4 regions of the Azoarcus sp. CIB genome follow, and region 3 is predicted to be linked to each of the others. Evidence: predicted binding sites of a transcription regulator. Region 3 holds the regulator's gene; each other region holds the start of a gene.
The links. Region 3 encodes sigma-54, which starts transcription at its own class of promoters, with help from an activator protein. Its sites were predicted from a motif close to TGGCACGCTTNCTGCTNA; they were not measured.

Region 1: the regulator sigma-54 is predicted to act here: its motif matches at 4,296-4,313, upstream of AzCIB_RS03655 (CmpA/NrtA family ABC transporter substrate-binding protein).
Region 2: the regulator sigma-54 is predicted to act here: its motif matches at 4,243-4,260, upstream of AzCIB_RS16250 (circularly permuted type 2 ATP-grasp protein).
Region 4: the regulator sigma-54 is predicted to act here: its motif matches at 3,422-3,439, upstream of AzCIB_RS16980 (glutamate/aspartate ABC transporter substrate-binding protein).

The regions. Positions count from the first base shown of each region.
Region 1 is NZ_CP011072.1:818,137-825,776, forward strand. It holds gene rnr (ribonuclease R) at 1-2,584, shown strand, start outside; gene rlmB (23S rRNA (guanosine(2251)-2'-O)-methyltransferase RlmB) at 2,661-3,383, shown strand; gene AzCIB_RS03650 (ANTAR domain-containing response regulator) at 3,502-4,077, shown strand; gene AzCIB_RS03655 (CmpA/NrtA family ABC transporter substrate-binding protein) at 4,547-5,731, shown strand; gene ntrB (nitrate ABC transporter permease) at 5,748-6,686, shown strand; gene AzCIB_RS03665 (ABC transporter ATP-binding protein) at 6,704-7,495, shown strand.
Region 2 is NZ_CP011072.1:3,650,654-3,658,293, forward strand. It holds gene AzCIB_RS16235 (transglutaminase family protein) at 1-860, opposite strand, end outside; gene AzCIB_RS16240 (proteasome-type protease) at 966-1,694, opposite strand; gene AzCIB_RS16245 (alpha-E domain-containing protein) at 1,769-2,722, opposite strand; gene AzCIB_RS16250 (circularly permuted type 2 ATP-grasp protein) at 2,774-4,210, opposite strand; gene AzCIB_RS24915 (cupin domain-containing protein) at 4,445-4,567, opposite strand; gene AzCIB_RS16255 (SDR family oxidoreductase) at 4,622-5,314, shown strand; gene AzCIB_RS16260 (DUF2889 domain-containing protein) at 5,382-5,942, opposite strand; tRNA gene AzCIB_RS16265 (tRNA-Thr) at 6,152-6,227, opposite strand; gene AzCIB_RS16270 (bacteriohemerythrin) at 6,381-7,640, shown strand, end outside.
Region 3 is NZ_CP011072.1:4,746,126-4,753,765, reverse strand. It holds gene AzCIB_RS21330 (lytic transglycosylase domain-containing protein) at 1-63, opposite strand, end outside; gene AzCIB_RS21325 (5-formyltetrahydrofolate cyclo-ligase) at 103-720, shown strand; gene ilvA (threonine ammonia-lyase, biosynthetic) at 699-2,219, opposite strand; gene hprK (HPr(Ser) kinase/phosphatase) at 2,306-3,247, opposite strand; gene ptsN (PTS IIA-like nitrogen regulatory protein PtsN) at 3,216-3,701, opposite strand; gene hpf (ribosome hibernation-promoting factor, HPF/YfiA family) at 3,838-4,164, opposite strand; gene AzCIB_RS21300 (RNA polymerase factor sigma-54) at 4,194-5,639, opposite strand; gene lptB (LPS export ABC transporter ATP-binding protein) at 5,658-6,380, opposite strand; gene recX (recombination regulator RecX) at 6,367-6,816, opposite strand; gene recA (recombinase RecA) at 6,834-7,640, opposite strand, start outside.
Region 4 is NZ_CP011072.1:3,808,071-3,815,710, forward strand. It holds gene gltK (glutamate/aspartate ABC transporter permease GltK) at 1-420, opposite strand, end outside; gene AzCIB_RS16970 (amino acid ABC transporter permease) at 422-1,159, opposite strand; gene AzCIB_RS16975 (type II asparaginase) at 1,312-2,397, opposite strand; gene AzCIB_RS16980 (glutamate/aspartate ABC transporter substrate-binding protein) at 2,468-3,376, opposite strand; gene AzCIB_RS16985 (alpha/beta hydrolase) at 3,722-4,627, shown strand; gene AzCIB_RS16990 (hypothetical protein) at 4,896-5,504, opposite strand; gene AzCIB_RS16995 (SCO family protein) at 5,501-6,115, opposite strand; gene AzCIB_RS17000 (cbb3-type cytochrome c oxidase subunit I) at 6,126-7,619, opposite strand; gene AzCIB_RS17005 (cupredoxin domain-containing protein) at 7,628-7,640, opposite strand, start outside.

The DNA of each region.
Region 1 (7,640 bases), 1.3 Mb from region 3:
GGAAACGGGACTGTTCGAGCGGCGCCTGCGGGCGATGCAGCGCGACGGCGAACTGTTGCGCAACCGCCGCGACGCCTATCTGCTCCCGAACAAGGCGGACCTGATCCGCGGACGCGTGTCGGGGCATGCCGACGGATTCGGCTTCCTGATCCGCGACGACGGTCAGCCCGACGTGTTCCTCGGGCCGAAGGAGATGCGCGAGGTGCTGCACGGCGATCGCGTGATCATCCGCGTCACGGGCACGGACCGGCGCGGACGTCCCGAAGGCAAGGTCGTGGAAGTTCTGGAGCGCGCGAATACGCGCATCGTCGGCCGCGTGCTCAACGAGCATGGGGTGCAGGTGGTGGTGCCGGAAAACCGGCGTATCGCGCAGGACATCCTGGTTGCGCCGGGGGGCAAGAAGGCCCAGCCGGGCCAGGTGGTCACGGTCGAACTGATCGCACAGCCGACCAAGGTCGCGCAACCGATCGGACGCGTGATCGAGGTGCTCGGCAACTATGCGGATCCGGGCATGGAAATCGAGATCGCGCTGCGCAAGCACGAGTTGCCCTTCGAGTTCTCGTCCGAGGCGAAGGCCGAGACGCGCAAATTGCCGGCTACCGTGCGCAAGAAGGATTGGGCGGGGCGCGAGGACATCACGAAGCTGCCGCTGGTGACGATAGACGGCGAAACGGCGAAGGACTTCGACGACGCGGTGTACTGCGAGCGCCAGGGGCGCGGTTACCGTCTGATCGTCGCGATCGCGGACGTCTCGCATTACGTGCAGCCCGGCAGCGCGCTCGATGACGAGGCGCAGGAACGCGGCAACTCGGTGTATTTCCCGCGCCGCGTGATCCCGATGCTGCCCGAGAAGCTCAGTAATGGTCTGTGCTCGCTCAATCCGCAGGTCGAGCGCCTGTGCATGGTGTGCGACATGAGCGTCGGGCCGACGGGGGACATCAAAGCGTATCGCTTCTACCCGGCGGTGATGTTCTCGCACGCGCGTCTGACTTACACGCAGGTGGCTGCGGCGCTATACGACAAGGATGCGGCGGCGCGCGACGCGGTGGGCGAATTGCTGCCGCATCTCGAGAACCTCGACAAGCTCTTCCGCGTGCTGCTGAAGGCGCGCGCGAAGCGCGGCGCGATCGACTTCGAGACGACCGAGACGCGCATGATCTTCGACGCCGAGGGCAAGATCGAGCGCATCGTCGCGGAGGTGCGCAACGATGCGCATCGCCTGATTGAGGAATGCATGCTCGCAGCCAACGTGTGTGCGTCGGAGTTCCTGCAGGAACGCGAGCATCCCGCGCTGTACCGCGTTCATGAAGGTCCGACGCCGGGCAAGCTCGAGAAGCTGCGCGGCTTCCTGGCCGAGTTTGGCCTCGGCGTGAGCGGCGGGGACGAGCCCAAGGCGGGCGACTACGCGAAGTTGCTGGAGACGGTGAAGGACCGCCCGGACGCGCAGCTGCTGCAGACGGTGATGCTGCGTTCGCTGCGTCAGGCCGTGTATAGCCCGGACAATGTGGGCCACTTCGGCCTCGCGTACGAGGCGTATACCCACTTCACGTCGCCGATCCGGCGTTACCCAGACCTGTTGGTGCATCGCTCGATCAAGGCCGCGCTCGAGAGCCGTACCTACGAGGCCGGCGACTGGGACGAGATCGGCCTGCACTGCTCGGCGACCGAGCGGCGCGCGGACGAGGCGACGCGCGATGTGGTTGCGTGGCTGAAGTGTTACTACATGCAGGACAAGGTCGGCGCCGAATTCACCGGCAGCGTGTCGGCGGTGGTACCCTTCGGCCTCTTCGTCGCCCTCGACGACATTTTCATCGAGGGGCTGGTCCATATTTCGGAGCTCGGCAGCGACTACTTCCACTTCGACGAGACGCGCCATGAGCTCGCCGGTGAGCGCACGGGTGCGCGTTTCCGCTTGTCGGACCGCGTGCGGGTGCAGGTCGTGCGGGTCGATCTGGAAACGACCAAGATCGACTTCCGCCTGATCGAAGGCGCGCCGCGCGCGACCGAACGGGCCGGGAAAACGGCGAAGGACAAGGCCACTGCAGCGAAGGCTGTACCGAAGGCAGCGGTCGCGACCGCGGCTCCGGTCGCGGCAGCGCCGAAGGCCAAAGGCGGCCGGAAGACGACGGCCGCGCCCGCTGTGGCGCCCGAAGTGTCCGTCGTGCCGGTGAAGAAGTCACGGACGACGCGCAAGACCGCCGTCGTAGCGGCCCCCGAAGTAGCGCCCGCAGCGCCGGGCAAGGGCGCCGGGAGGGCCAGGGCGAAGTCTGAGGTAGCCGAGACGAAGCCGACGAAGGTCGCCGGTGCGACGAAGAAGGTCGCCCAGGTCGCCGAGCCGGCGGCACCGGTCAAGGTCACCGGCGCGAAAAAGGCAACCGGGGAAACGACGGCCCGCAAACTTGCCAAGACCGCCAAGGTGACGAAGACGAGCACGGCTCCGAAGGCGGACAAGGCTCCAAATGCGGAGAAGGCTCCGAAGGCGGAGAAGGCTCCGAAGGCGGAGAAGGCTCCGAAGGCGGAGAAGGCAGCCGAGCCGAAAACTGAAACTGCAGCATCTACGAGGAAGGTGAAACGCCGTGGCTAACAAACCCACAAACCGTTCCCGCCCGCAGCAGGCGGAGCATGCCGAGGCGCCCGCAGCAGGGCGCGCGGAGTCGCGCCTGATCTATGGCTTCCATTCCGTGTTGGGCAAGCTGCGCCGCGACCCGGAGGCGGTGTTCGAGCTGTATCTGTCGTCCGCCCGCACCGACGCGCGCTCGAAGGACGTGCAGCGGCTGGCCGAGGCGCAGAAGGTGCGCATCATCCAGGCCGAGGCGGACCGGCTCGACGGCATGGTCGGCACGCGCCGGCATCAGGGCGTGATCGCGCGCGTCGATGCGCGCAGCCGCGACATCAAGCTCGCCGACGTGCTCGACGTGCTGGAAGAGAATGCACTGATCCTGGTGCTCGACGGCGTGCAGGATCCGCACAACCTCGGCGCCTGCCTGCGTGTGGCGGATGCGGCCGGGGCGCACGCGGTGGTGGCGCCGAAGGATCGTGCCGTGGGGCTCAACGCGACCGCGGTGAAGGTCGCGAGCGGCGCGGCCGATTCGGTGCCCTACATTACGGTGACCAACCTCGCGCGCGCGCTGCGCGAGATGCAGGAGGCCGGCGTGTGGGTCGTCGGCGCGACGGGCGAGGCGGAGAAGTCGCTGTACGAGATCGACCAGAAGGGGCCGGTCGCGTGGGTGATGGGCGCCGAAGGCGAGGGGCTGCGCCGACTGACGCGCGAGACCTGCGACGAACTGGCGAAGATCCCGATGCTCGGTACCGTCGAGAGCATCAACGTGTCGGTCGCGAGCGGAATCTGCCTGTTCGAGGCGCGGCGCCAGCGCGGCGGCTGAACGCGGCCTTTCGGGGACGCGCCGCAGGGCGTTCCCCACGGACCGTTTCGTGCCGTCCGCTAATCTAGACCATTCTTGTTCCGGTTCGCGGCGGCGCGAATCTTGCATAGATTTCACCATGCTGCGCGTACTCGTCATCGATGAATCCCGTGCCCGGGCGGCCGAAATCTGTGCCGGGCTGGCGCTCGCCGGTCACCAGGTGGCCGCCGTGCTGGCTTCATCTTCGGATTTGAGCGCGCAGATCGAGTCGATCCGGCCGGACGTGATCCTGATCGAGACCGATTCGCCGTCGCGCGATACGCTGGAGAACCTCGCGGTGATGAACGCGGCAATGCCGCGCCCGGTGATCATCTTCGCGCAGGAAGGCGACGAGGAGACGATTCGCGCCGCGGTGAAGGCGGGCGTGTCGACCTACGTGGTCGACGGGCTGGATCCCGGGCGCCTGAAGCCCGTGATCGACGTCGCCGTGGCCAGTTTCGCGGAGCATCAGGCCTTGCGCAGCGAGCTTGCCGCGGCGACGAAGAAGCTTTCCGAGCGCAAGCTGATCGACCGTGCCAAGGGCCTGCTGATGAAATCGCGCGGGATGGACGAGGCCGAGGCCTACGCCGCCCTGCGCAAGCTCGCGATGGAACGCGCGAAACCGATGGCGGCCGTCGCGCAGGATCTCATCGACATGGCGAAGTACCTGCTGTAGCAGGGCTTGTGCACAGTCCCGGCGGCCTGTCCGTCGCCCCTCGCCCGAACGGGCGAAATTCCCCGAATCAAGCCGAAGTCCGCTCGCGATTGGTGCAATAGCCCTTGGTTGTGCACTGCAATAGTGCGGCCGCCATGCGTTCCCGCCGCATGTTCCATCATGCCTCGTTGCTACCGAAACCCTTGCCGATAAGGGTGTCTGGCGTCGTTTGCGGTGCCTGGCATGGCATCTGCTAAACGAGTCCTGAGTCGAATCAACGGCGGTTCGACAGCGGATTGACCGGTTCCAAAGCAGGGACTGGTGCAAGCTACGGACAACGGCGTCCATCCCCGCGGTACTTGTTGCGCGGGCGGTGAGCGCCGTTTTTGTTTTTCTGGCCTGCAGGGAGATGAAGATGAGTGCATTCGACGACAATGGCATCACGCGGCGCGACTTCATGCGGCGGACGATGGCGCTTTCGGGAGCGGCGATGATGGGTTCTGCAGGGCTGGGGGCGAGCAGCAGCGTGTGGGCGGCCGGGTCGGATGCGCCGGAGAAGAAAGAGATCCGCGTCGGCTTCATTCCGCTGACCGACTGCTCGTCGGTGGTGATGGCCGCGGTGCAGAAGTTCGACGAGAAGTACGGCATCAAGATCATCCCAACCAAGGAAGCGAGCTGGGCGTCGGTGCGCGACAAGCTCGTATCCGGCGAGCTCGACGCTGCGCACGTGCTGTACGGCCTCGTGTATGGCGTGCATCTGGGCATCGGCGGGCCGAAGAAGGACATGGCGGTGCTGATGAACCTGAACCACAACGGCCAGGCGATCACGCTCGCGAACAAGCTGAAGGAGCAGGGCGTCACGGACGGCGCGGGGCTGAAGAAGCTGATCACCGCGAAGCCGGGCGAGTACACCTTCGCGCAGACCTTCCCGACCGGCACGCACGCGATGTGGCTGTACTACTGGCTGGCCGCGCATGACATCAATCCGCTGAAGGACGTGAAGGTCATCACCGTGCCGCCGCCGCAGATGGTCGCGAACATGCGCGTGGGCAACATGGACGGTTTCTGCGTCGGCGAGCCGTGGAACAACCGCGCGATCATGGACAAGATCGGCTTCACCGCGGTGACGACGCAGGACATCTGGACCGATCATCCGGAGAAGGTGCTCGGCACGACAGCCGACTGGGTCGCCAAGCATCCGAACGCGGCGCGCGCGCTGACGGCGGCGATCCTCGAGGCCGGGCGCTGGATCGACGCCTCGCTGCCGAACCGCCGTACGACCGCCGAGACGGTGGCGCAGAAGTCCTATATCAACACGGACATGGACGTGATCCTCGAGCGCATGCTCGGCCGCTATTCCAACGGCCTTGGAAAGAGCTGGGACGACCCGAACTACATGAAGTTCTACAACGACGGCGCGGTGAACTTCCCCTACCTCACCGACGGCATGTGGTTCCTGACGCAGCATCGGCGCTGGGGACTGCTCGATCGCGACGTCGATTACCTCGCCGTGGCGAAGCAGATCAACCGCATCGATATCTACAAGCAGGCGGCGACGGCGGCGAACGTGCCGCTGCCCAAGAGCGACATGCGCAGCCACAAGCTGATCGACGGCGTGGTGTGGGATGGCAAGGATCCGAAGAAGTACGCGGGTTCGTTCAAGGTCAGGGCCTGAGCGGGAGGAGGCGGCGATGACGCTGGCAGTGGTGGCGGACCGGAACGACGCCGGGACCGCGGAAGTCAGGGGGTTGCGCGCGGTGCTCGCGGCGCGCGGCAAGGACGGGACGGTGAAGGTGGTGGCGGCCGAGGCGCCCGCGGCAGTGCCGGGAGGGGGCGCAGGTGCGCGCCTGGGCGGCTGGCTGCGCGCGCTGGCGGCGGCAGTGCTGCCGCCACTGGCCGGGCTCGCGTTGCTGATCGGCTTGTGGCATCTGGCGACGATGAACGGCGGCGGCATCCCGACGCCGGGCAAGACCTGGGACGCCGCGGTGGTGATCTTTGCCGATCCGTTCTACCGCGTCGGGCCCAACGACCAGGGCATCGGCTGGAACGTGCTGGCCTCGCTGCAGCGCGTGGCAATCGGCTTCGGCATCGCGGCGCTGGTGGGCATCCCGGCGGGCTTCCTGTTGGGGCGCTTCGCGGTGCTGTCGCAGATGATGAACCCGATCATCAGCCTGCTGCGGCCGGTGAGCCCGCTCGCGTGGCTGCCGATCGGCCTGCTGGTGTTCCAGCGCGCCGACCCGGCGGCGACCTGGACGATCTTCATCTGCTCGATCTGGCCGATGATCCTCAACACCGCACAGGGCGTGACGCGCGTGCCGCAGGACTACCTCAACGTCGCGCGGGTGCTGAATCTCTCCGAATGGAAGGTGTTCACGAAGATCCTGTTCCCGGCGGTGCTGCCCTACATGCTGACGGGCATCCGCCTGTCGATCGGCACGGCGTGGCTGGTGATCGTCGCGGCCGAGATGCTGACGGGCGGCGTGGGCATCGGCTTCTGGGTGTGGGATGAGTGGAACAACCTCAAGGTCGAGCACATCATCATCGCGATCTTCGTGATCGGCATCGTCGGCCTGATCCTCGAGCAGGCGCTGATGCTGGTGGCGCGACGCTTCAACTACGAAAACCGCTGAGCGGCGGAGGAGACATCATGAAGAAGATCGTACAGATCGAGAACGTCGGCCAGGTCTTCAACACGAAGAGCGGCCCCTTCACGGCGTTGCGCGACATCACGCTGGACATTCACGAGGGCGAGAGCGTCGCGCTGATCGGGCACTCGGGCTGCGGCAAGTCGACGCTGCTGAACCTGATCGCGGGGCTGACGCGGCCGACCTCGGGCGTGATGCTGTGCGACGGGCGCGAGATCGCGGGCCCCGGCCCCGAGCGCGCGGTGGTGTTCCAGAACCATTCGCTGCTGCCGTGGCTCACGTGCTACGACAACGTGTATCTCGCGGTCGATCGCGTGTTCGGCGCGAAGGAGGGCAAGGCGAAGTTGAAGCAGCGCACGCAGGAGGCGCTGGCGCTGGTCGGGCTGTCGCACGCCGAGACGAAGTTCCCGCACGAGATCTCGGGTGGCATGAAGCAGCGCGTCGGCATCGCCCGCGCGCTGTCGATGGAGCCGCGCATCCTGCTGATGGACGAGCCTTTCGGCGCACTCGATGCGCTCACGCGCGCGATGCTGCAGGATGAGCTGGTGAAGATCCTCGCGGCGACACGGGCGACGATGGTGATGGTGACCCACGATGTCGACGAGGCAGTGCTGTTATCCGACCGCGTGGTGATGCTGACCAACGGGCCTGCAGCGACGATCGGCGAGATCCTCGACGTGAAGCTCGAGCGTCCGCGCGATCGCCTGGCGCTCGCGGAGTTGCCGGAGTTCGCGCACTGCCGTGCGGCGGTGCTGGATTTCCTCTACAAGAAGCAGCTGAAGCGCGCGGCATGAGCGGAGCGGCGGCGGGAGGGGCTGTGCGACCTCCCCCCGTCGCGCGCGTTCGTCGAAGCGATTGTGCGGCCCGTGTCACGACGTACGGGTGACGCGGCAATGATGCGCGGTTATCATCTCCCAAGCCCGGAACCGGAGAAAAACT
Region 2 (7,640 bases), 1.1 Mb from region 3:
GAGAAGTCGCACGCGCAGTCCTCGACCATTCCGCTGATCGGTGCGGCCGAAGACGGTTCCGGGCTGCACGCGAGCGGGATGTGGCCTTCGCCGGCGAGGAGGCCCGAGGTCGGGTCGAGACCGATCCAGCCGGCACCCGGCAGGTAAACCTCGCACCATGCGTGCAGGTCGGTGAAGTCCGCCTCCGGACCGCTCGGGCCGTCGAGCGATTTGACGTCCGCAGTGAGCTGGATGAGGTAGCCGGAGACGAAGCGCGCCGCCAAACCGAGGTGCCGCAGGAGCTGCACCAGCAGCCAGGCCGAGTCACGGCACGAACCGCTGCCGTTTTCGAGGGTTTCCTCCGGGGTCTGCACGCCCGGCTCGAGCCGGATGAGGTAGCTGATGTCCTGCTGCAGTCTGGCGTTGAGATCGACGAGGAAGTCTATCGTGCGCCGCTTCTCGCGCGAGATCCCACCGAGATAGGCAGCGAAGCGCTCGCCCAGGCCCTGACCGACGCTCATCCTGTGCAGGTACGGGGCCAGTTCGATGCACTGCTCGGCGTTATAGGCGAGCGGGTAATTCTCCGCGTCGGGCTCGAGGAAGAAGTCGAAGGGATTGTGGACCGCCATCTCGGCGACCAGGTCGACCTCGACGCGGAATTCCTGCGTCTTGTCGGGAAAGGCGAGGCGCGCGAGGTAGTTGCTCTGCGGATCCTGCTGCCAGTTGATGAAGTGCTTGGCAGGCAGCACCTTCAACGAATACGACAAGATGCGCGTGCGGCTGTGCGGACAGGGTCGCAGGCGCACGACCTGCGGCCCGAGGCTGACCGGACGGTCGTACTTGTAGTGGGTGACGTGATTGAGCGCGACGTGGATCGACAAGATTCTTCTCCGCAATCATTGGGGGCGCCGGGGCCGCAGGCCCGTGGCGACGCTGGGGATGTTTTTCACTGCTTGTTCGGTGCGGTGCGGCGCGGCGCAACGACTTCAGATCCAGTCGGGACTCGGCAACTCGGCGAAGGCCTCGCGCAGCCGCTCGCCCCACTGGCTGCGAACCTGCGCGTAGTAGGCGTGGTCTTGATTGATCGAGATGTGCGACTTGATCGCCAGCGCATCGCGCTCGATGACGCACAGGTCGAGCGGCAGGCCGACCGAGAGGTTCGAGCGGATCGTCGAATCCATCGACACCAGCGCGCACTTGGCGGCATCGGACAGCGACGACCCGTAGCGCACGATGCGGTCGATGATCGGCTTGCCGTACTTCGACTCGCCGATCTGGATGTAGGGCGTGTCCTCGGTCGTCTCGATGAAATTGCCCGCCGAATAGATATTGAACAGGCGCGGCGCCTCGCCGAGGATCTGGCCGCCGACGATGAGCGAGGCGTTGAATTCCACGCCGAACTCGTTCATCGCCTCCGCGTCGCGGCGGTGCACCTCGCGCACGACTTCGCCGACATGGCGTGCAACCTCGAACATGTTGGGTGCATTGAAGAGGTTCGTCGCGTCGGGGATGGTCAGCCGTTCGTTCAGGATATTGACCACCGATTGGCTGACCGACAGATTGCCGGCGGTGAGCATCACGACGACGCGCTCGCCCGGCCGCTGCCAGATGCGCATCTTGCGGAAGGTGTTGATGTGATCGACGCCCGCGTTGGTCCGCGAGTCCGACAGGAATACGAGCCCCGTTTCGAGGCGCATGGCGACGCAGTAGGTCATGGCGATTGCTCGGAATGTCCCGCGGCCATCGGGCGACGGCCGCGGCGCTTCGCACGGGTCATGTGTTTTCCGCCTCACGCACCGACAAGAAAGTCCTCGCTGATTCGTGCACCCAGGTCGCCGATCGAATTGATGAAGTCCTCGAGCCAGGCGTGCAGACCGCGCGCGAAGATGTCGTCCATGCGCCCGTAACGCAGCGTCGCGAACAGTTGCCCGGCACGTCGCACGGTCTCGTCGGACCGGCTGTTGCGGACCTTGTCGAGAATCCCGACCACCCCCTCCATGCACGAATGCAGCGCGCGCGGCAGGTCTTCGCGCAGGATCAGCAATTCGGCGACGCGCTCGGGCGTGATCACGTCGCGATAGACCTTGCGATACACCTCGAAGGCCGACACCGAGCGCAGCAGCGCACCCCAATGATAGAAATCGGTGGCATCGACGAGGTCGTCGGCCTGGCTCTGTTGCGCCCCCGGCAGGCTGTGGTACTTCACGTCGAGAATGCGCGCGGTGTTATCGGCACGCTCCAGCAAGGCACCCAGGCGGATGAACTCGAAGGCCTCGTCACGCAGCATCGTGCCGAACATTGCCCCGCGCAGCAGCGAGGCGCGCTGCTTCACCCAATCGAAAAAGGCCGCGACTCCGCCCGCGTAGATCTCGTCGAAGCTCTGGTCGCGCAGCTGCAACCAGGTCTCGTTGATCGTCTCCCACATCTCCGCGGTCAGCGTGCCGCGCACCGCGTGGGCATTTTCGCGCGCCGCGCGCAGGCAGCTGTAGATCGATGACGGATGCGTCTCGTCGCGCACCATGAAATGCAGCACCTGCGATGCGGTGACCTCGTCGTGGCGCTTCGAGTACGCCAATTCGAGACTGTTCAGCGCGATGATCGCATTCCAGCTGCTGCGCTCGGTCTCCGGCTCGTGCGGGACCAGCGACATCTGGTAGGTCACATCCAGCAGGCGCGCAAGGTTCTCGGCGCGCTCGGAATAACGCGCCATCCAGTAGAGATGATCGGCGGTGCGGCTCAGCATGATTCGGGCTCCGATGCGGCGGCGGTTATCTGCATGCGAGGGCGGACGGGCTCAGCGGTGCGGCTCGGCATGGCCGTTCTCCAGCACCCAGGTGTCCTTCGTCCCCCCGCCTTGCGAGGAATTGACCACTAGCGAGCCCTCGCGCAGCGCGACCCGCGTCAGCCCCCCCGGCACCAGCGAAACCTCCTTGCCCGAGAGCACGAAGGGCCGCAGATCGATGTGCCGCGGCGCGATGCCGCAGTCCACGTAGGTCGGGCAGGTCGACAGCGCCAGCGTCGGCTGCGCGATGTACTTGTCCGGATGGGCGACCAACACCGCGCGGAACTGCTCGATCTCGGCCTTCGTCGCAGCCGGCCCGACCAGCATCCCGTAACCACCCGCGCCATGCACCTCCTTCACGACGAGTTCGGACAGATGGTCCAGCACGTAGCGCAGGTCGTCCTTCTCGCGGCAGCGCCACGTCGGCACGTTGTTGAGGATCGGCTCCTCGCCCAGATAGAAGCGCACCATCTCACCCACGTAAGGGTAGATCGACTTGTCGTCGGCCACCCCCGTGCCGATCGCATTGCACAGCGTCACGCGTCCCGCGCGGTAGGCCTTCAGCAAGCCCGGCACACCCAGCATCGAATCGGCTCGGAAGGCCTGCGGATCGAGGAAATCGTCGTCGATGCGGCGGTAGATCACGTCGACGCGCTTCGGGCCACGCGTCGTGCGCATGTAGACCGCGTCGTGATCGATGAAGAGGTCGCGCCCCTCGACCAGCTCGACGCCCATCTGCTGGGCCAGGAAGGAATGCTCGAAATAGGCCGAGTTGAATGCGCCCGGCGTCATCACGACCACGGTCGGGTCATCCACGCCGGCCGGTGCCACCGCGCGCAGCGTTTCCAGCAGCAGATCGGGGTAATGCTCCACCGGCGCGATCTTCTGGTGCGCGAACAGCTCTGGGAAAAGCCGCATCATCATCTTGCGGTTCTCCAGCATGTAGGACACGCCCGAGGGCACGCGCAGGTTGTCCTCCAGCACGTAGAACTCCCCCGCCCCCGCGCGCACGACGTCAACCCCCGCAATGTGGGCATAGATGCCGTTAGGCACCTTGAAACCCTTCATCTCCGGACGGAACTGCGCGTTATCGAGCACCTCCTCGGCCGGAATCCTCCCGGCACGCAGGATGTCCTGTCCGTTGTAGATGTCGTTGAGGAACATGTTCAGCGCCTTCACGCGCTGCTTCAATCCGGCGCGCAGCGTCTTCCACTCCGCATTGGGGATGATGCGCGGGATGGTGTCGAAGGGAATCAACCGCTCGGTACCCGCCTCCTCGCCATACACGGCGAAGGTGATACCCAGTCGGCGAAACGCGAGATCCGCCTCGGCGCGCTTGCGCACCATCACGTCCGGCGACAACCCGCGCGCCCAGGTTTCGAACGGACCATAGTGCGGGCGCGTCTTCGCGTCCGCGTCGTGCATTTCGTCGAAAAACAGCGTCGTCATGATGATTCGATCCGGTTGCGATTCATCGGACATCAGCGAAGACCATGCCAGGGTGAAATTCCCCACAAGAAACGCACCATTCCGTGCGGATCTAGCGACTTTCGCACGAAACCGCACCGCATCGGTGCGACAGCCGCCCAATCAATGTGCATCGCCATGCAATGCACCACGATGCAGCCCGCCCCCGCCCGGGTGCGCCGCAGCCCGAACCGGCTCCTCACGGGTGGGTAGACCTCATCGTAGGAAAAAATTGCCCGCACTGCTCACGACCCGTTCGCGCAGACCGGGCCCGAAGCGCTTCTCGACGCGACCTTCGAGCACATAGATCGCGGTCCCGTAACCGCGATGGCGACGCACCGTATCTCCACGCCCGCAGTGCTACACTCCGGCGACCCATCGAAGGAAACCTGCATGCTCAACGTTGTCGTCGCCGGCGCCTCGCGTGGCATCGGTCTGGGTCTGGTCCGCGCCTACCTGGCGCGCGGAGACCGGGTGTTCGCTCTCGTGCGCGATCCGGCCGCCTCCCCCGGACTATCCGATCTAGCCCGCCAATATGGCGAGCGCTTGCAGCTCACCGCGTGCGACCTCAACGCTCCGGCGACGCCGGAACGTATCGCCGCGGCGTTCAAGGATATGCAGCTCGACCGCGTGCTGCTCAACGCCGGCATTTCCGGTCCACGCGAACGGGACCTCGCCAGCATCGGCGAGACCGACATTGCCCTGCTGTTCCTCAGCAATGCCGTTGCACCACTGCGCCTCGCCCGCGCGCTGCGACCGCTTCTGCGGACCGGCGGCGTGCTGACCTTCACGAGCTCAATTATGGGCAGTCTGCAGCTGAGCGTCGGCGCGAACATGCCCCTGTACTCCGCCAGCAAGGCGGCACTGAACAGCATGCTGCTCCACTGGGCGGCAGACCTCGGCGAATCGCGCGATTTCAGCCTGCTGGCCCTGCATCCGGGCTGGGTGCGCACGGACATGGGCGGAGACGAGGCCCCGCTGAGCGTGGAGCAAAGCGTCACGGGCCTGGTCGAGGTCGTCGAAGCGGCCGCCGGCCGGAACGAATGTCGCTTCGTCGACCACGAGGGAAACACGCTGCCCTGGTAGGCGTTCTGCCGTCAGCGCCGGGCTACCGCAGCCGCGCCCCTGCGCTGCCACCCGCTCCGGCACCGCCTCACTCGCCGGCGAGTTCCGGATATTCCTGCCGTAGCGGGTCGCCGTCGCGCTTCCACGCGAGGCACTCGCCGACGAAGGCCACCGCGCGCGAATCCGGCCAGCGCCGCGGATCCGGGTCAATGGCGATCTGCCGCGCCACGCGCTCGGGCCACGAAGCCTGCGTATAGGTATTGCCGACCTGCGTGATCAGGTCGCTGAGATGCACGCATCCCTGTTCGCTGCCGATGCGCTCGCGAATCTGCCGCCCGAAGCCCGGCCCGATCTGCAGCCCGATCAGGCGGCGGTAGGCATCCACCGCCCCGCGACACAATGTCCACGGCGTCACCAGCATCGCGGCCCGTACGTCGAGGATCGTGAAATTGTCGTCGATCAGAAAATTGATGCCCATGTGATGCATGAACTCACCGGCACGCACCGGCTCGCGCGAACGGAACGGGACGTCCTCACCCTTCTCGTCCACCACTGTCGCCTCGATTTCCCACAGGCCATCCTTGCGCCGATAGGCGCGGCACGTGATCTGGCGCGTATGCGTGAGCTCGCGCTCGCAGTCTCCGAACATTCCCTTCCCTTTCCTTTCCGAATCGATGACCACCGTCACCACCGTGATGACTAACGGTCCAATGGTAACGTGTGTCAGGTCGGGGGAACCACCGACGACGCCACGGGATACCGGGAGCAAACCGCGTGCTGGGTCGCGCGCCACACCGGCATACGGCAGCCGGAAAGCAAAAGGCCAGCCCCGAGGGGCTGGCCTTTTGTTTGAATCAGTGGTGCCGTTGAAGTGAATCGAACACTCGACCTACTGATTACGAATCAGTTGCTCTACCAACTGAGCTACAACGGCGAAGAGCCGGGAATATACCGCAGGGTTTGGGATCGTACAAGTACCCCGCCACATTCGAACAACGTAGGGAAAATACGGGGTCGACGGCATGGATATAACAAAAGATATACTGCGCCCGTAACTTTCTGTTACTTACCCTCTGGATCGAATGCCATGGCGAAGACTCCGCAAATCGGCACCTGTCTGCTGTTTCCCGCAATCCTAGCGGTTTTGCTGAGCTCCGCGGCCGCGGCGAGCCTGCACTTCATCCCGGCGCTCGCACCGTACGCCGCAGCCGTCGTCCTGGTGCTCGGCTTCATGTACGGCGGAATTCTCGTTGCCGCCCGGGCACTCGCGCTGCGCCGGCTCGGGGGCGACCTGCCGGACGTCGTAGGCCTGCTGAGCGGGCTGGCGGGCGGCCGGCTCGCGCTGGCCACGAATAACGGCGCAACTGCCGACAGCGTCTCGGGACACGCGGTGGCCGCCCAACGCACGTTGCGGGGCGTGGTCGACGACGTTGCGCGTGACGCGCAGGAGCTGGCCGCCGACGTGCGGCGCATGTCCGGACAAACCACGGAAATGTCGCTCACGCTCCAAATGCAGGCCAGCACCAACCGCGAGGTCGCGACGGCGATCCACGAGATCGACCGCAACATCACCCTCGTATCCCGACTCGCGGCCGACACCGAAGCCGACTCGCGCGACGTCGCCGAGTTGTCGCTCAGCGGCGAACAGTTCGTCGGCCGTGCCTCCGCGAAGATGACCCGGATCGTCCAATCGGTGACGACCTCGGCCACGCAGATCGAATCCCTGGTCGCGAGCGTGCGCGAGATCGGAGGCATCGCCAACATCATCGCCGAGATCGCGGACCAGACTAATCTGCTCGCACTCAATGCCGCCATCGAGGCCGCACGCGCAGGCGAACAGGGCCGCGGCTTCGCCGTGGTCGCGGACGAGGTGCGCAAGCTTGCCGAGCGCACGGCGACCGCGACCGCCGAGATCACGCGCATGATCGGGACGATCCAGTCCGATACGAGCGCCGCGGTAACCCAGATGGCGGAGATCTCGCCCGAGCTGCAAAGCGGCGTCGCGGAGGCTCAGCACGCAGCCGACATGCTCCGCCGGATCAAGGATCAATCGCACGACGCACTGAAGAAGATTACCGAACTCGCCGCAGCAACCGCCAAGGAGAGCGCCGAGGCGAAAGAGATCGTTCAGGGCGTGGCGAACATGATTGCGGCGGCGGAGAAGACCGAAGCGATCATCCGCGAGACCGCCGGTACCGCCGCCAAGCTCGAGACGCACTCGACCAGCCTGCTGCAACGGCTGGGTTTCTTCACGCACCTCGGCGGCACGCTCGAACCCGCGAAGAGCGCCAATCGCGCCGCCATCGCGCCGGTCATGACCTGGAACGGCGCGCTGGCGACCGGCCAC
Region 3 (7,640 bases):
GTAGGCGCCCTGCGTCAGGCTCGCCAGCGTAAGTGCCAGCGCGGCCCACAAACCCTTTGCCATCCCTTACCATCCCCTTTCGATCAGCCAGACCATACCACAGTGATTTCCGCCCATCCTGCCCCCGGAACGGATTCCGCCGATCCCACCGAACAGCGCCGGGCCCTGCGTGCCCGCACCATCGCCGCGCGCCAGGCGCTGACGGCCACGCATCGCGCCGCCCTGATGCGCCATTTCGAAGCCCATCTGAGCGAGCTCGTCGCCCGTCTGGCGCCGAAGACGCTCGGCTTCTGCTGGCCCTACCGCGGCGAACCCGACCTGCGCGCCTGGGTCGCACACTGGCTGGCCGCGGACGCGTCGCGTGTCGCGGTGCTGCCGGTGGTGCCGCACCAGGCCGGCCCGATGGTGTTCCGCCGCTGGATTCCCGGCATGGAAATGCCGCTCGACCGGCACGGCATTCCCCATCCTGCCGAAGGCGAGCCCGTCGCCCCCGACCTGATCCTCGTGCCGTGCAACGCCTTCGATGCCGCGGGCTACCGCGTCGGCTACGGAGGCGGATACTTCGACCGCACGCTGGCGGTGATGAATCCCGTCGCGGTGGGGCTGGGCTTCGAATTCGCGCGCGTCGACGACGTCTGGCCGCAGCCGCACGACCGCCCGATGGACTGGATCGTCACCGAGGCCGGCGCTTTCCCCGCTCAGCCGAGGAACATGCGGTAGGCCGGGTTGGCAGACTCGTCCGCGTATTCGTAGCCGAGCCGGTCGAGGAAGTCCTGGAAGGCTCCCTTGTCCTCGGGCGGCACTTGCATGCCCACCAGCACGCGGCCGAAATCGGCGCCGTGGTTGCGGTAGTGGAACAGGCTGATGTTCCAGTCCGAATGCAGGCTGGTGAGGAAATTCATCAGCGCGCCCGGGCGCTCGGGGAATTCGAAGCGGTAGATCAGCTCGTTGTTCACGTGCGGCGCGTGCCCGCCGACCATATGCCGGATGTGGCTCTTCGCCATCTCGTCGTCGGTCAGGTCCACTGCCGGCAGTTCATGGCGTTCCAGCATCTCGACGACGCGCGTGGCCTCGGCGCGGTTATGCACCGCCACGCCGACGAAGATGTGCGCGCGCTGCGGGTCGGCGTAACGGTAGTTGAACTCGGTGATGTGGCGGTTGCCGATCAGGCTGCAGAACTTGCGGAAGGAGCCCGGGCGCTCCGGGATCGTCACCGCGAACACCGCCTCGCGCTGCTCGCCGACCTCGGCACGCTCGGCGACGAAGCGCAGGCGGTCGAAGTTCATGTTGGCGCCGGACGCCACCGCGACGAGGCTCTTGCCGTGCAGGTTGTGGCGCTTCGCGTATTCCTTCGCGCCGGCCACCGCGAGCGCGCCCGAGGGTTCGAGAATGGAGCGGGTGTCCTCGAATACGTCCTTCAGCGCCGCGCAGATCGCGTCGTTGTCGACCAGGATCATTTCGTCGACGTGTTGCTGGCACAGGCGGAAAGTTTCCTCGCCGACCTGCTTCACCGCGGTGCCGTCGGCGAACAGCCCGACCTGGTCGAGCACGACGCGTCGGCCTTCGGCGAGCGAGCGGGTCATCGCGTCGGCGTCCACGGTCTCCACGCCGATGATCTTTGTGTCCGGGCGCAGGCGCTTGATATAGGTCGCGACGCCGGCGATCAGGCCGCCGCCGCCGACCGCGCAGAACACGGCGTGGATCGGATCCGGGTGCGCCCTCAGGATCTCCATGCCGATCGTGCCCTGGCCGGCGATCACGTCCGGGTCGTCGTAGGGATGGACGAAGGTCAGCTTCTCGGTCTTCTCCAGTTCGACCGCGTGGGCGTAGGCGTCGGAGTACGAGTCGCCCGCGAGCACCACCTCACCGCCGCGCGACCTGACCGCATCGACCTTGATCTGCGGCGTCGAGGTCGGCATCACGATCACCGCGCGCACCCCCATGCGCTGGGCGGAGAGCGCGACGCCCTGCGCATGGTTGCCGGCCGAGGCGCAGATCACGCCGCGCTTGAGGGCTTGCGGCGACAGGTGCGCCATCTTGTTGTACGCGCCGCGCAGCTTGAAGCTGAACACCGGCTGCATGTCCTCGCGCTTCAGGAAAATGCGGTTATGCACGCGTTCCGAGAGGTTCGTGGCGAGGTCCAGCGGTGTTTCCTCGGCCACGTCGTAGACGCGGGCATTGAGGATCTTTTCCAGGTAATCCGGTGTTGCGGCAGTCATCAGGGAGCCTTCGCGGGGAGGCGCAAAGACCCTGAGCGTATCAGCCGATGCGGCAGTGCGGCAAGCGCTCTGCCGGCGGCGGGCGATCAGAGGGTTTCGCCGTCTGCGTCGAGCAAGCGCTGCTGGCGGTCGATGAATTCCTGCGTCGAATCGATGCCGCGCAGCTGCAGGATCGTCGAGCGCACGGCGGCTTCGAGCAGCACCGCGATGTTGCGTCCGGCCGCGACCGGCAGGGTGGTGCGGATCACCGGCACGCCGAGGATGTCCTGCGTCTCGCGCTGCACCGGCAGGCGCGAGGGGTCGGACTGGCCCGGCAGGCGGCGTTCCAGATGCACGATCAGGCGCAGGCGCATCTTCCGCCGGCACGCGGTTTCGCCGAAGATCGTGCGGATGTTGAGGATGCCCAGGCCGCGCACCTCGATGAAGTCCTTGAGCATCTCCGGGCAACGCCCTTCGAGCACCGTCGGCGCGATGCGCGAGAACTCGACGATGTCGTCGGCAACGAGGCCGTGGCCGCGCGAGATGAGTTCCAGCGCGAGCTCGGACTTGCCGGCGCCGGAACTGCCGGTGATGAACACGCCGATGCCCAGCACGTCCATGAACACGCCGTGCAGCGAGATCTTTTCGGCCAGTTCGCGCGACATGTAGAGGCGCAGCTGGTCGATCACGCTCGCGGAAGGCTGCGGCGTCGTGATCAGGGCGACGTCGGCGTACTCGCAGATGCCGCGCAGGATGTCCGGGATGTTGCAGCCGTCGGCGACGATGATGGCCGGGGGGCGCGCGCTGATGATCTCGGTGAGGTGGTGGGCGACCTTCTCGGCCGCATGGCGCTGCGCCCAGGAGAGTTCGGCGGCGCCCAGGATCTGGATGCGCGTCGGATGGATCAGGTTGAGGTGGCCGACAAGGTCGGCCGGCCAGATGCGTTCTTCGTTGACCGAAATGATCCGGTCGAGCCGGCCGCTGACGTGCGTCAGCTCCAGCTGCTCGCGGTGCAGGTCATACAGCCGCGCGACGCTGGTCTGCCGCATGCGGACCCCAGGAGGCGAACAGCGAATGGATTGCCGCGGTGTCGGGCGCGTTCTGCAACTGGTCGCGGAAGTCGCGGTCGCTGAACATCTGCGCGAGCTCGGACAGCAATTGCAGGTGGGTTTCGTTGGCCTGTTCGGGCACCAGCAGCACGAACAGCATCGTGACGGGGCGGCCGTCGGGAGCGTCGAATTGCACCGGGGCGGACAGGCGCAAGAAGGCGCCGGCGGCTTCCTTCAGGCCCTTGATGCGGCCGTGCGGAATCGCGATGCCCTGGCCCAGCCCGGTCGAGCCGAGGCGCTCGCGCGAAAAAAGGCTGTCGAAGACGACGCTGCGGGCGATGCTCTGGTTGTTTTCGAACAGGAGTCCGGCTTGTTCGAAGACGCGCTTCTTGCTGCTGGCGTCCAGATCGATGACCACGTTCGAGGGGGGCAGGAGTTCGGCGATGAGGCTCATGCGAATCACCACCTGCACGACACGGGCCGTGCCGCTGCCGGTTGGGTGCGGGAGGAGGCTCGGAGTGTGCTGCAGGCGCGGGTTGAAAACGCGCGAATTATAAACACACCCCGGACCCCCGGCGCGAATTAAAGAATCACAGCTCGGTCGGCTGCTGGTGCTTCAGCGTGTCGTGGCCGTGGTCGTAGTTCTTGTCCTTGTACTTGAGGACCTGGCGGTCGAGCTTGTCCGTCATGCTGTCGATCGCGGCGTACATGTCGCCGTCCTCGCTCTCGACGAAGATGTCCTTGCCGCGCACGTGCAGCGTGACTTCCGCCTTCTGCCGCAGCTTCTCCACCGACAGAATCACGCTGACGCTGGTCACGTTGTCGAAGTGGCGGATGACGCGATCAAGCTTGGTGTTGACGTACTCGCGGATCGCGGGGGTGACTTCGACGTGATGTCCGGTGATGGTGAGATTCATGATGTTTCCTCGTATTGTCAGATCGTCTTTCAGATCGCTTTGCGCAGGCTGACCGGCGGGATATTGAGTGACTCGCGGTACTTCGCGATCGTCCTGCGTGCCACCACGATACCCTGCTGGCCCAACAATTCGGCAATTTTCGCGTCGGACAGGGGCTTCTTCCTGTCTTCGGCCTCCACCAGCTGGCGAATCAGCGCTCGAATCGCCGTGGAAGATGCCGCCCCACCGGTGTCGGTGGCAACGTGGCTGCCGAAAAAGTACTTCAGCTCAAACACGCCGCGCGGTGTGGCCATGAATTTCTGCGTCGTGACTCGCGAGACCGTCGACTCGTGCAGCTCAAGCTGGTCCGCGATTTCCCTCAACGTCAGAGGTCGCATCGCCACATCGCCATAATCGAAGAACTGCCGCTGCTGGTCAACGATCGCCTGGGAAACCCGCAGGATAGTGTCGAAACGTTGTTGCACATTCTTGATCAGCCAGCGCGCTTCCTGTAGCTGGCTGGTGAGCGCGCCGCCCGATCCCCGGTTCTGCTGCAGGATGCTGGCGTACAGGGAATTGATGCGCAGCTTGGGCATCGCCTCGGGGTTGAGCGTGACCGTCCAGCGGTTGCGCACTTTGCGCACGACGACGTCGGGCAGGATGTAGCGCGTCTCCTGCACCGAGTGCTGTGAGCCCGGATGCGGGTCGAGGCGGCAGATCAGCGCGTGCGCGGCGCGCAGCGCGTCGTCGTCGCAGCCGGTGGCGCGCTTGATGCGCAGGAAGTTGCGCTCGGCGAGCAGGTCGAGGTGTTCGTCGACGATCTTCAGTGCGAGGTCGCGCGTCGGGCAGGACGGCATCGCCCTGAGCTGCAGGCTCAGGCATTCCTGCGGCGTGCGCGCGCCGATGCCGGCCGGGTCGAGGTTCTGCACGTGGTGCAGCGCGATCGTGAGGTCGTCGAGGTCGTATTCGAGTTCCGGCGGCAGCAGCGGCAGCAGTTCATCGAGCGACTGGTTGAGGTAGCCGTCCTCGTCGAGCGCCTCCATGATGAAGCGCACCAGCGCGCGGTCGCGATCGGAGAGCGGCGACAGGCTCACCTGCTGGTCGAGGTGGTCGCGCAGGCTGGTGCCGGCGGCCTGCAGTTCCTGGAAGTCGGTGTCGTCGTCATCGTTGCGGTTCGACGAGCCGCTGCCCGCGTTCGACCACTCGCCGGCCTCGTCGAAGTTTGCCGGCTCGGCCTCGTTACGCGTCTCCTCGCTCGGTGCGGGGGTGTCGGACTGGCTGCCGGACTCGGTCGTGCCCGGCGAAACCTGTGCGACGCTCGGAGAAAAGTCGCTGCCGTCGCCGTCCTCGCGCTCGAGCATGGGGTTCTCGAGGAGGAAGCGTTCCAGCTCCTGGTTCAGCTCCAGCGTCGACAGCTGCAGCAGTTTGATCGATTGCTGCAGCTGCGGCGTCAGCGTGAGGTGCTGCGAGATCTTGAGCTGGAGTGACGGTTTCATGGGACTACGCTGGCTGGATCAGAGGCGGAAATGCTCGCCGAGATAGACGCGGCGAACCTGTTCGTTGGCGACGATCTCGTCGGGCCGTCCACTCGCGAGCACGCGGCCTTCGCTGATGATGTAGGCGCGGTTGCAGATGCCGAGCGTCTCGCGCACGTTGTGGTCGGTGATCAGTACGCCGATGCCGCGGTCGCGCAGGAAGCGGATGATCTTCTGGATGTCGAGCACCGCGATCGGGTCGACGCCGGCGAAGGGCTCGTCGAGCAGGATCAGGCGCGGGTCGGTCGCCAGCGCGCGGGCGATCTCGCAGCGGCGCCGCTCGCCGCCCGACAGCGACACGGCGGTGTTGTCGCGCAGGTGGGCGATGCCCAGCTCCTCGAGCAGTTCCTCGAGGCGCGCGTCGACGCGTTCGCTGTTCAGGCCCTGCAGCTCCAGCACCGCGCGGATGTTCTCGGCGACGGTGAGCTTGCGGAACACGCTCATTTCCTGCGGCAGGTAGGACAGGCCGAGGCGCGCGCGCGCGTGCACCGGTAGGTGCGTGAGCTCGGCGTCGTCGAGGCGGATGTCGCCGCCGTCGGCGCGCACGAGGCCCACGATCATGTAGAAACAGGTGGTCTTGCCGGCGCCGTTGGGGCCCAGCAGACCGACCACCTCGCCGCTGCCGACTTCGAAGCCGACATCGTGGACGACGGTGCGGGCCTTGTAGCGCTTCTGCAGTCCGGCGACCTTAAGCAGACTCATCGGGGTTCTCTTTCAATATCTTGCGGATCACGTCGGTGCCAAAGCCGCGGCCTTGCAGGAATCTCGCCTGACGCGCCCACTCGCGCACGTCGGCCGGCGCGGCGTCGAACTTGCCGCGCCACACGGCGCGTGCGCGGTCGACGTCGTCCTCGACCGTCTCGGCATCGAGCGCCGCGTCTATCGTGTCGCGCCCGACGCCGCGCTGGGCGAGCTCACGCCGCAGGCGCGCGGTGCCGAAGCGGGCGGCCTTGCTGCGCACCCAGGCTTCGGCAAAGCGGTGGTCGCTGAGCAGGCCGAGTTCGGTGATGCGGTCGAGCACGTCGTCGATCTCCTCGGCGGAGCCGTGCGGGCCGAGCTTGCGGGCCAACTCGGCGCGCGAGTGCTCGCGACGCGCGAGGTGCCGCAATGCGCGTTCCCGCAGGCTCGTCACCGGCATGATCGCGGGAAGGGGCGTCAGGCCGCCTCGGCTGCCGGCTGCGCGGGTTCGGCCGGCAGTTCCTTGAGGCCGACCGCGACCCGCACCTTGTTCTCGATCTCGCGTGCGAGGGCCGGATTGCCGCGCAGGAACTCGCGCGTGTTGTCCTTGCCCTGGCCGATCTTGTCGCCCTGGTACGAGTACCAGGCGCCCGACTTGTCGACGATCTTCTTGTCCACGCCGAGGTCGATGATCTCGCCTTCGCGCGAGATGCCCTCTCCGTACAGGATGTCGAAGTGCGCTTCCTTGAACGGGGGCGCGACCTTGTTCTTGACGACCTTGCAGCGGGTTTCGGAGCCGACGACCTCGTCGCCCTTCTTGATCGCGCCGGTGCGGCGGATGTCGAGGCGCACGGAGGCGTAGAACTTCAGCGCGTTGCCGCCGGTGGTGGTTTCGGGGTTGCCGAACATCACGCCAATCTTCATGCGGATCTGGTTGATGAAGATCACCAGCGTGTTGGTGCGCTTGATGTTGGCGGTGAGCTTGCGCAGCGCCTGGCTCATCAGGCGGGCCTGCAGGCCGGGCAGCTGGTCGCCCATCTCACCTTCGATTTCGGCCTTCGGCGTCAGGGCCGCGACCGAGTCGATGACGACAATGTCGACGCCGCCCGAGCGCACCAGCATGTCGGAGATCTCGAGCGCCTGCTCGCCGGTGTCGGGCTGCGAGATCAGCAGGTCGGTGATGTTCACGCCGAGCTTCTCGGCGTAGCCGACGTCGAGTGCGTGCTCGGCGTCGATGAAGGCTGCGGTGCCGCCGAGCTTCTGCATCTCGGCGATGACCTGCAG
Region 4 (7,640 bases), 940 kb from region 3:
GCTCATGCCCAACGCGTGGGCGGCGGCGAGCTGGCCCTTGGGCACGGACTGGATGCCGGCGCGGATGATCTCGGCGTAGTAGGCCGACTCGAACAGCGCGAAGCCGATCATCGCGGAGGCGAGGCGCACGTCGGAGCCCGGCGGCAGGCCGAGGAAGCTCTCGAGGAACTTCGGCACGATCAGGAAGAACCACAGCAGCACCATCACCAGCGGGATCGCGCGGAAGAGGTTCACATAGGCCGCGGCGGCCCACGCCAGCGGCTTGATCGACGACAGGCGCGCCATCGCCAGCAGCGTGCCCCACACGATGCCGGAGACGATCGCCAGCGCCGTGATCTCGAGCGACACCATCAGGCCCTGGCCGAGGAAGGTCAGCGAGCCGGGGATCGACGACCAGTCGAATTCGTAGGAACCGAACATTTCACTTGCCTCCGAGGTAACCGGGGACGCGCACGAGGACTTCCACCTTGCGCATCAGGAGCATCACGACGACGTTGATCATCAGGTAGGCCACCGTCACCGCGACGAAGGACTCGTAGGGCTGCGCGGTGTAATCGACCAGCTGGCGCCCCTGTGCGGCGAGCTCGAGGAGCCCGATCGTCGAGCACACCGCCGAGTTCTTGAAGACGTTGAGGAATTCGGACGTCAGCGGCGGCACGACGAGGCGGAAGGCCATCGGCAGCATCACGTGGCGGTAGGTCTGCGGCAGCGTGAGGCCCAGCGCGAGTCCGGCGTTCTTCTGCCCGTGCGGCAGCGCGTTGATGCCCGAGCGCACCTGTTCCGCGACCCGCGCGCTGGTGAAGAAGCCCAGGCACACCATCGCGGCGACGAACTGCTGCGCGATCGGGTTCAGCGCCTTGAAGGCGTCGCCGGCTGCCGTGGGCAGCATTTCCGGCAGCACGAAATACCAGAAGAACAGCTGCACCAGCAGCGGGATGTTGCGGAACATCTCGACATAGGCCGTCGCCACGCCGGAGAGCCCGCGATGCGGCACCGTGCGCAGCACGCCGACGACTGCACCCAGCAGCAGCGCGATCACCCAGGCCGACAGCGACAGCAACAGCGTCGTCTGCAGACCGGCGATCATCCAGTCGAGGTAGGTGCCGTCATTGACGGCGCTGGGGAGCAGAAACACGCCCCAATTCCATTGGTATTCCATGCAAGACTCCAGAAACGTCGGAGAAAAAGGCCCCTGCGGCTGCGGCGGGCGCAGCCGTCCCCTGCCCCCGGCGCGCGCAGCGCCGGCGGTACGGGATGCTTCAGGGGCGGGAGCCCGGAACGAGCGTTCCGGGCGTTCGGCTCAAGCCGGGTTTAGTACTCCCAGAAGATGCGCTGCAATTCCTTACTGTCCTGCGTCCGGGTCAGAGCGACCGCGGCGAGGATGCGCGCCTTCTGCGGGTTGAGGTCGTGGGCGACGACCCAGTCGTACTTGTCGTCGGGCTGTTCGGCGTTGCGCAGCACGAAGCCGCCGCCGGTCACGCGCGCCGAGCGGATCACCTGCACGCCCTTGGCGCGCAGTTCCTGCAGCACCGGCACGATGTGCTTCGCGACCGAACCGTTGCCGGTGCCGGCGTGGATCACCGCCTTCACGCCGGCCTTGTCGAAGGCGCGGTAGGCGGCGTCGCTCATATTGCCGTAGCCGTAGGCGACCTCGACCGGGGCGAGCTTCTCGATCGTGTCGATGTCGAACTCGGAGTTGGTCGTATGGCGCTTCACCGGGGCACGGAACCAGTAGTTCTTGCCCTCGACGACCATGCCCAGCGCGCCCCACGGGCTCTTGAAGGCCTCGGTGCGGATGTTGATCGCCTTCGTGACGTCGCGACCGCTCTGGATCTCGTCGTTCATCGTCACCAGCACGCCCTTGCCGCGCGCGTCCTTGGCTGCCGCGACGGCGACCGCGTCATACAGGTTGAGCATGCCGTCGGCCGACAGCGCCGAACCCGGGCGCATCGATCCGACGACGACAACCGGCTTCTCGCTGCGCACGACGAGGTTCAGGAAGAAGGCCGTCTCCTCCAGCGTGTCGGTGCCGTGCGTGATCACGATGCCGTCGACGTCGTCCTGCTTCGCCAGCGCCGAGACGCGCTTGCCCAGCGTCATCAGCTGCTCGTTGGTGAAGCTCTCCGAGGCGATCTGGAACACCTGCTCGCCGCGCACGTCGGCGAGGTTGGCCAGTTCCGGCACGCCGGCGATGAGCTTGTCGACCGGCACCTTGGCAGCCTGGTAGGTCGCGCTGTTGGCGGCGGTGGCCCCCGCTCCGGCGATCGTGCCGCCGGTGGCGAGGATGACGACTTTGCTCTTGGCATCGGCGAAAGCGGTGCTGCTGGACAGCGCCAGCGCGGCGATCAGCGCCAGCGTGCGGCCGGCGGTCCAGCCCTTGTGGTTGCGAACCTGCATCTCGAGTCTCCTGAAGCGGCCCCATTCCGGGGCCTTTTGTATTTTTGAGGTGGGGTCGGGGTCCGGGCGATTACTCGAAGGGGCGGTCGTTCGGCGCCTTGAAGAGCGTCTTCATCGCGTCCGAGATCGGGAAGCCGAGGTTGATGTTCTTCGGCGGGATCGCCGCGAGGAACCATTTGTTATAGATCGCCTCGGCCTCGCCGGAGGTCATCGTCTTCGCGATCGCGGCATCGACCACCTTCTTGAAGGCCGGATCGTCCTTGGCCATCATGCAGCCGTAGGCTTCATACGATTGCGGCGTGCCGGTGATGGTCCAGTCGGCCGGACGCTTGGCCTTCGCGAGTTCGCCGTAGAGCAGCGCGTCGTCCATCATGAAGGCCACCGCGCGGCCGGTTTCCAGCGTCAGGAAGGATTCGCCATGATCCTTCGCGCTGATGATGTTCATGCCGAGCTTCTTTTCCTCGTTCATCCTGCGCAGCAGGCGCTCCGAGGTCGTGCCGGCGGTCGTCACGACGTTCTTGCCCGCGAGTTGCTCGAAGTCCTGCACGCCGGACGCCTTCTTCGTCATCAGGCGCGTGCCGACGACGAAGATGGTGTTCGAGAAGGCGACCTGCTTGGCGCGCTCGGAGTTGTTGGTGGTCGAACCGCACTCGATCGACACGGTGCCGTTCTGCACGAGGGGAATGCGGTTCTGCGAGGTCACCGGCATCATGCGCACCTGCAGGGTCGGCATCTTCAACTCGGCTTTGATCGCCTCGACGACCTTCAGCATCATCTCCTGCGAGTAGCCCACCACCTGCTGGTTCTGGTCGTAGTACGAGAACGGGATCGAGGACTCGCGGTGGCCCAGCGTGATGCTGCCGGTGTCCTTGATCTTCTGCAGCGTATTGGCCTGCGCGACGGCGGGCACGAGGGCAACGGCGCCGGCGGTGATCAGGGCGGCGAGGGTGGCATTGAGGGGCTTGCGCGGCAGCATCATGTCTCCTTTGGTATGACGGGATAAATAATCCCGATGACCATATCCATTGCAGACGCCGTGCCAGCTTTTTTGCTGCGCTGCGCAAGGCGCGCAGCCCTTGAAATCCGCGAAGTGCCGGTAGCCACGTTGTGCGGCGTCGTTCGGAAATCCGAACCAAGCCCCTTCGGAGCGTTCGGTTTTCCGAACACTCGCCCGCGTTCGACGACGCCTTCCGCTGAACGTCCCCGCGCTCCCCTGCGCCGCACGCCCCGGCGTCATCCCTCTCGCCGCCAGATTGTGCGGGATCCCACAACCATGAGACCGTGAACCGATTGCCGAGGCTTCGGGGAGCCAGCCATTACGCTCGTGACCGCCCTCTTTATTTTCGCCGGTGCCGCAGCCGTACTCGTCACGGCGCGCGCCGCCGTGCATCACGCGATAGGCGCGAGCCTCGCCGCGCCGCGCATCCGCGAGACCGAAACACCCGCTGCCCGTGGCCTCGCCTTCGAGACGGTGCGCATCCCGACGGCGAACGACAGGCAGCTTCACGCCTGGCTGATCCCTGCCGCGACGGCAGGCCGCGCACCCGCCGTCGTGATCGTGCACGGTTGGGGCGGCAACGCGCAGATGATGCTGCCGCTGGCCGCCCCGCTGCATCGCGCCGGCTTCGCCACGCTGCTCATCGATTCACGTTGCCACGGACTCTCGGACGCCGACAGCTTCGCCTCGCTGCCGCGCTTCGCCGAAGACGCGAGCCACGCCTGCGACTGGCTCGCCGGTCGCGCGGAGATCGACCCGCGGCGCATCGCGCTGCTGGGCCACTCCGTCGGCGCCGGTGCGGTGCTTCTCGCCGCCGCACGCCGCGGCGACATTGCGGCAGTCGTCAGCGTCGCCGCCTTCGCACACCCGCAGGAGATGATGGGCCGCTGGCTCGCCGGCAGGCGCCTGCCGGCGATCGTGACGCGCTACATCCTCCGCCACGTGGAGCGCACCATCGCGCACCGGTTCGACGACATTGCCCCGCTGCGCAGCATCGCCCGCCTGAACTGCCCCGTGCTGCTGGTGCACGGCGAACAGGATACGGTCGTCCCCCCGGCCGACGCCCATCGCATCCACGCCGCCGCGCGCCCGGGCACGGTCGAGCTCCTGACCCTGCCCGGCGATCACGAATCCTTCGTCGACCTGGAACGCGAGATCGCGGGTGTCGTGGCCTTCCTTCAGCGCGCCGGGCTGCAGGTGAGTTCGCGGAAGGCAGCGACGAGTCAGGGGTGACGCTCGAGCGCCATCGACACGCCCACGGCCGCATCCACGAAAGCGGCTCCGTTCAACAGGATGCAACGTCCATCTGCTAAGCCTCCGGGTCGTTCTTCCTCGCCCCGCTCGCGTCGATGATCGCGACGTGCTCGTCCATCGCCGGCAAGATGCGATCGCGCGGGCCCCGGCCACAACTGCGACGAGATCACGCTCGACGAAGCCGTCCTGATCGAGCCCCCCCGCTAAACGGCGCGCCCGGCACGTGCCGACGCCGGGCCATGCATTGTCACGGCCCGCGGACGGCGCGCGGATTCCCCCCGGGGTGAGCGCCGACGAACAGGTGGCCGAGCCACGCGGCAAACAGCAGCAGGGCAAGCTTGATCATGAGCCATCCGGCACTTTCCTGCTGATCGACGAGGTAGCTGTTGCACAACCGCTGCGGCGCGGCGATGTACAGCCAGCCGAGCACGGCCAGCATGCTGATGAAGTTGGTCCACACGAATCCGCGGCCGATGGTGCCGAGCCTGCGCCACGCGAGCGCCAGCGGCAGGCCGACGAGGGTCGGGAGACTGACGAACTTCGCCACCTCGACGAGCGGATGCGCGAGCGCGTCGTCGAGCGCACGCGGCAGCATCCACCAGCTCGACGCAAAGATCGCCACCACGACCAGCGGTATCGGGCCGCCGGCGATGGCGAGGAGCCGCTCCTGGTGGTGCGCCGCGAGCAGGCGACAGGCGGCGAAGCCAATCGCGGCGAGAAGTGGAATCTGCACCAGCATGTGGCCGCTCATCGTCGCTTCGAGCCAGACCCGTACGGGCGTGGCGGCGAGCAACAGGTACAGCGCGCCGAGAACGCCGAAGCCGATACGGCCGCGATTGGGCGCGATGGCAGTCACAGTGCCTCCACGAGCTTCGCGACAAATTGCAGCGGCGCATCGAGATCGCTGATCTCGACGAGCCGGCCGTCGCGGCCGACGAGGTGGATCGCGGCGTTGTGCTCGAAGCCGCCGAAGCGGTCGGCGATGACGACGACACCGAACGCCTCCAGCAGCGCCCGCAGCTGCGCCGCATCGCGCACCCGCGCGAGCCGCCAGTGCTCGCCGTCGGCGCCATGGGCGATGCCGTAGTCCTTGAGACTCGGGGAATCGTCGCGCTCGGGGTCGAAGCTGATACTCAGCAACGCGACATCGCGCCCAAGGGCTTCGGCCGGCACACGGTCGCGAATCTGCCGGAACGCCATGCCGAGGCTGTTGCAGATCGTGGTGCAGCGGGTGTAGATGAACTCCACCGCGAGCAGGCGTCCGCGGTAGTCGTCGAGGCCGAAGACGCGGCCGTCCTGGTCTTCGAGGACGGCCGCGGGCAAGGGGCGCGGCGCGCGCAGGATGTCCGCCCGGCGCGCGGTCTCCGCAGTGAAGGCGGTGAAGCCGTCGGTGCCCCACCAGAAGGCACCGCTGCCGAGGACGGTCACCAGCGCCGTGACGGCGACGCTGCGCGCGACGCTACTCATGTGCCGGGACTCATGCGGTGGCGGCGCGTGCGACCGGAGCGCGCTGGTAGTCGTGCCGCGCCAGCCCGATGCGGGAGAAGAAGCGGACGATGAACAGCAGCGACGAGGCGATCACCAGCATCGCAAACACCGCCCCGACGCGGTCGTACGGCACCCATTCGGGGAGATGGGCGGCGTAGCGGCGGGCGACGCTTTCCTTGCCGGAATACAGGAAGCTCAGCGTGAAGCCGAGCACCGACGAGGTGAAGAGCCAGAACGCGATGCGGTCGATCAGCCGATCGTCGGCCTCGTGGTCGGGCTTGCCGAGGTAGTACATGAAGCCGAACACCATCGTCACCATGCCGAGCAGCAGGTAGGTGTGGAAATGGCCCGGCACCCACAGCGTGTTGTGCATCACGTAGTTGACCGTGATCGTGCCGTCGATGAAGGCCGGCATCGCGCCCGCGGCCCAGCCGAACAGCGACAGGAACAGCAGCTTCGACGCCATGTCCCAGCGGATGCCCGAGCGATAGACGATCATCAGCGCGCCGTAGCCGGTGACGACCAGGATAGGCACGGTGTTGAGGTAGCCGATGATGTGGCCCATCACCAGCATCCATTTCGGGAACGCGAAGTCCATCAGCAGGTGGTGCGGGAAGATGAACATCACCATCAGCGTCGAGGCGGTCCACGATGCGAGGAACACCTTGTTCGACTTCCACGGCCGCTGCGTGTAGCGCGGCAGGATTTCGTAGACCGCAATCACCGCCATGTAGATCGTTGCGTTGATGAAGATGTGGCCGAAGAAATAGATCATGCCCTTCGCCAGCAGCGGATCGATGTCGAATCCCGGCACGTTGAGGTTCACCAGCATCATGGTCAGGATGCTGGCGCCGACGACCAGACCGATGACATTGACGACCGTGACCATCGCGCTGGCGACGACCGTCGGCGGCGGCGCCTTGCCGTCGTCGTGGCCGAAGAGCTGCGGCCAGCCCAGCGCGCGGGCGAAGTTGCCGTAGCGCGCGACGATCGCGCGGGCGATGTCCAGATGCAGCAGCAGGAATCCCACGCCGATGACGAGCAGCCCACCCATGAATAGCGCCGCCGCCCCGGGGCTCCACATACCCATCGACTTGCCCGGCAGCGGGAACAGGAAAGTCCACGCGCCATGGAAGTGTCCGATCAGCACGCTGCCGAGGATCATCACAACGCCGGCAAGGAACAGCACGAGGTTGGCGATGAAGATGCGCGACGACAGGTCGACGTACTGGCGCAGGAAGTGCCACATCACCGACGCGCCGGCGATCGCGGCGATGCCGACCATGCCGGCGCCGTGCAGCGTCATCAGTTCGTAGAAGCGGTCCGCTCCGATCGAGATCCACTGCGCCTGCTCCAGCCGCATCAGCAGGCCGAAGACCATCATCAGCAGCAGCACTGCGGCGGAGGTCGCGAGATAGGCCAGCACGCCGGCCTTTGCCCCGTGATCCGGGGTGTGTTCGTAGGTGTAGGTCGCCACGTTCATGTCCTCCGTTACTGCGCGACG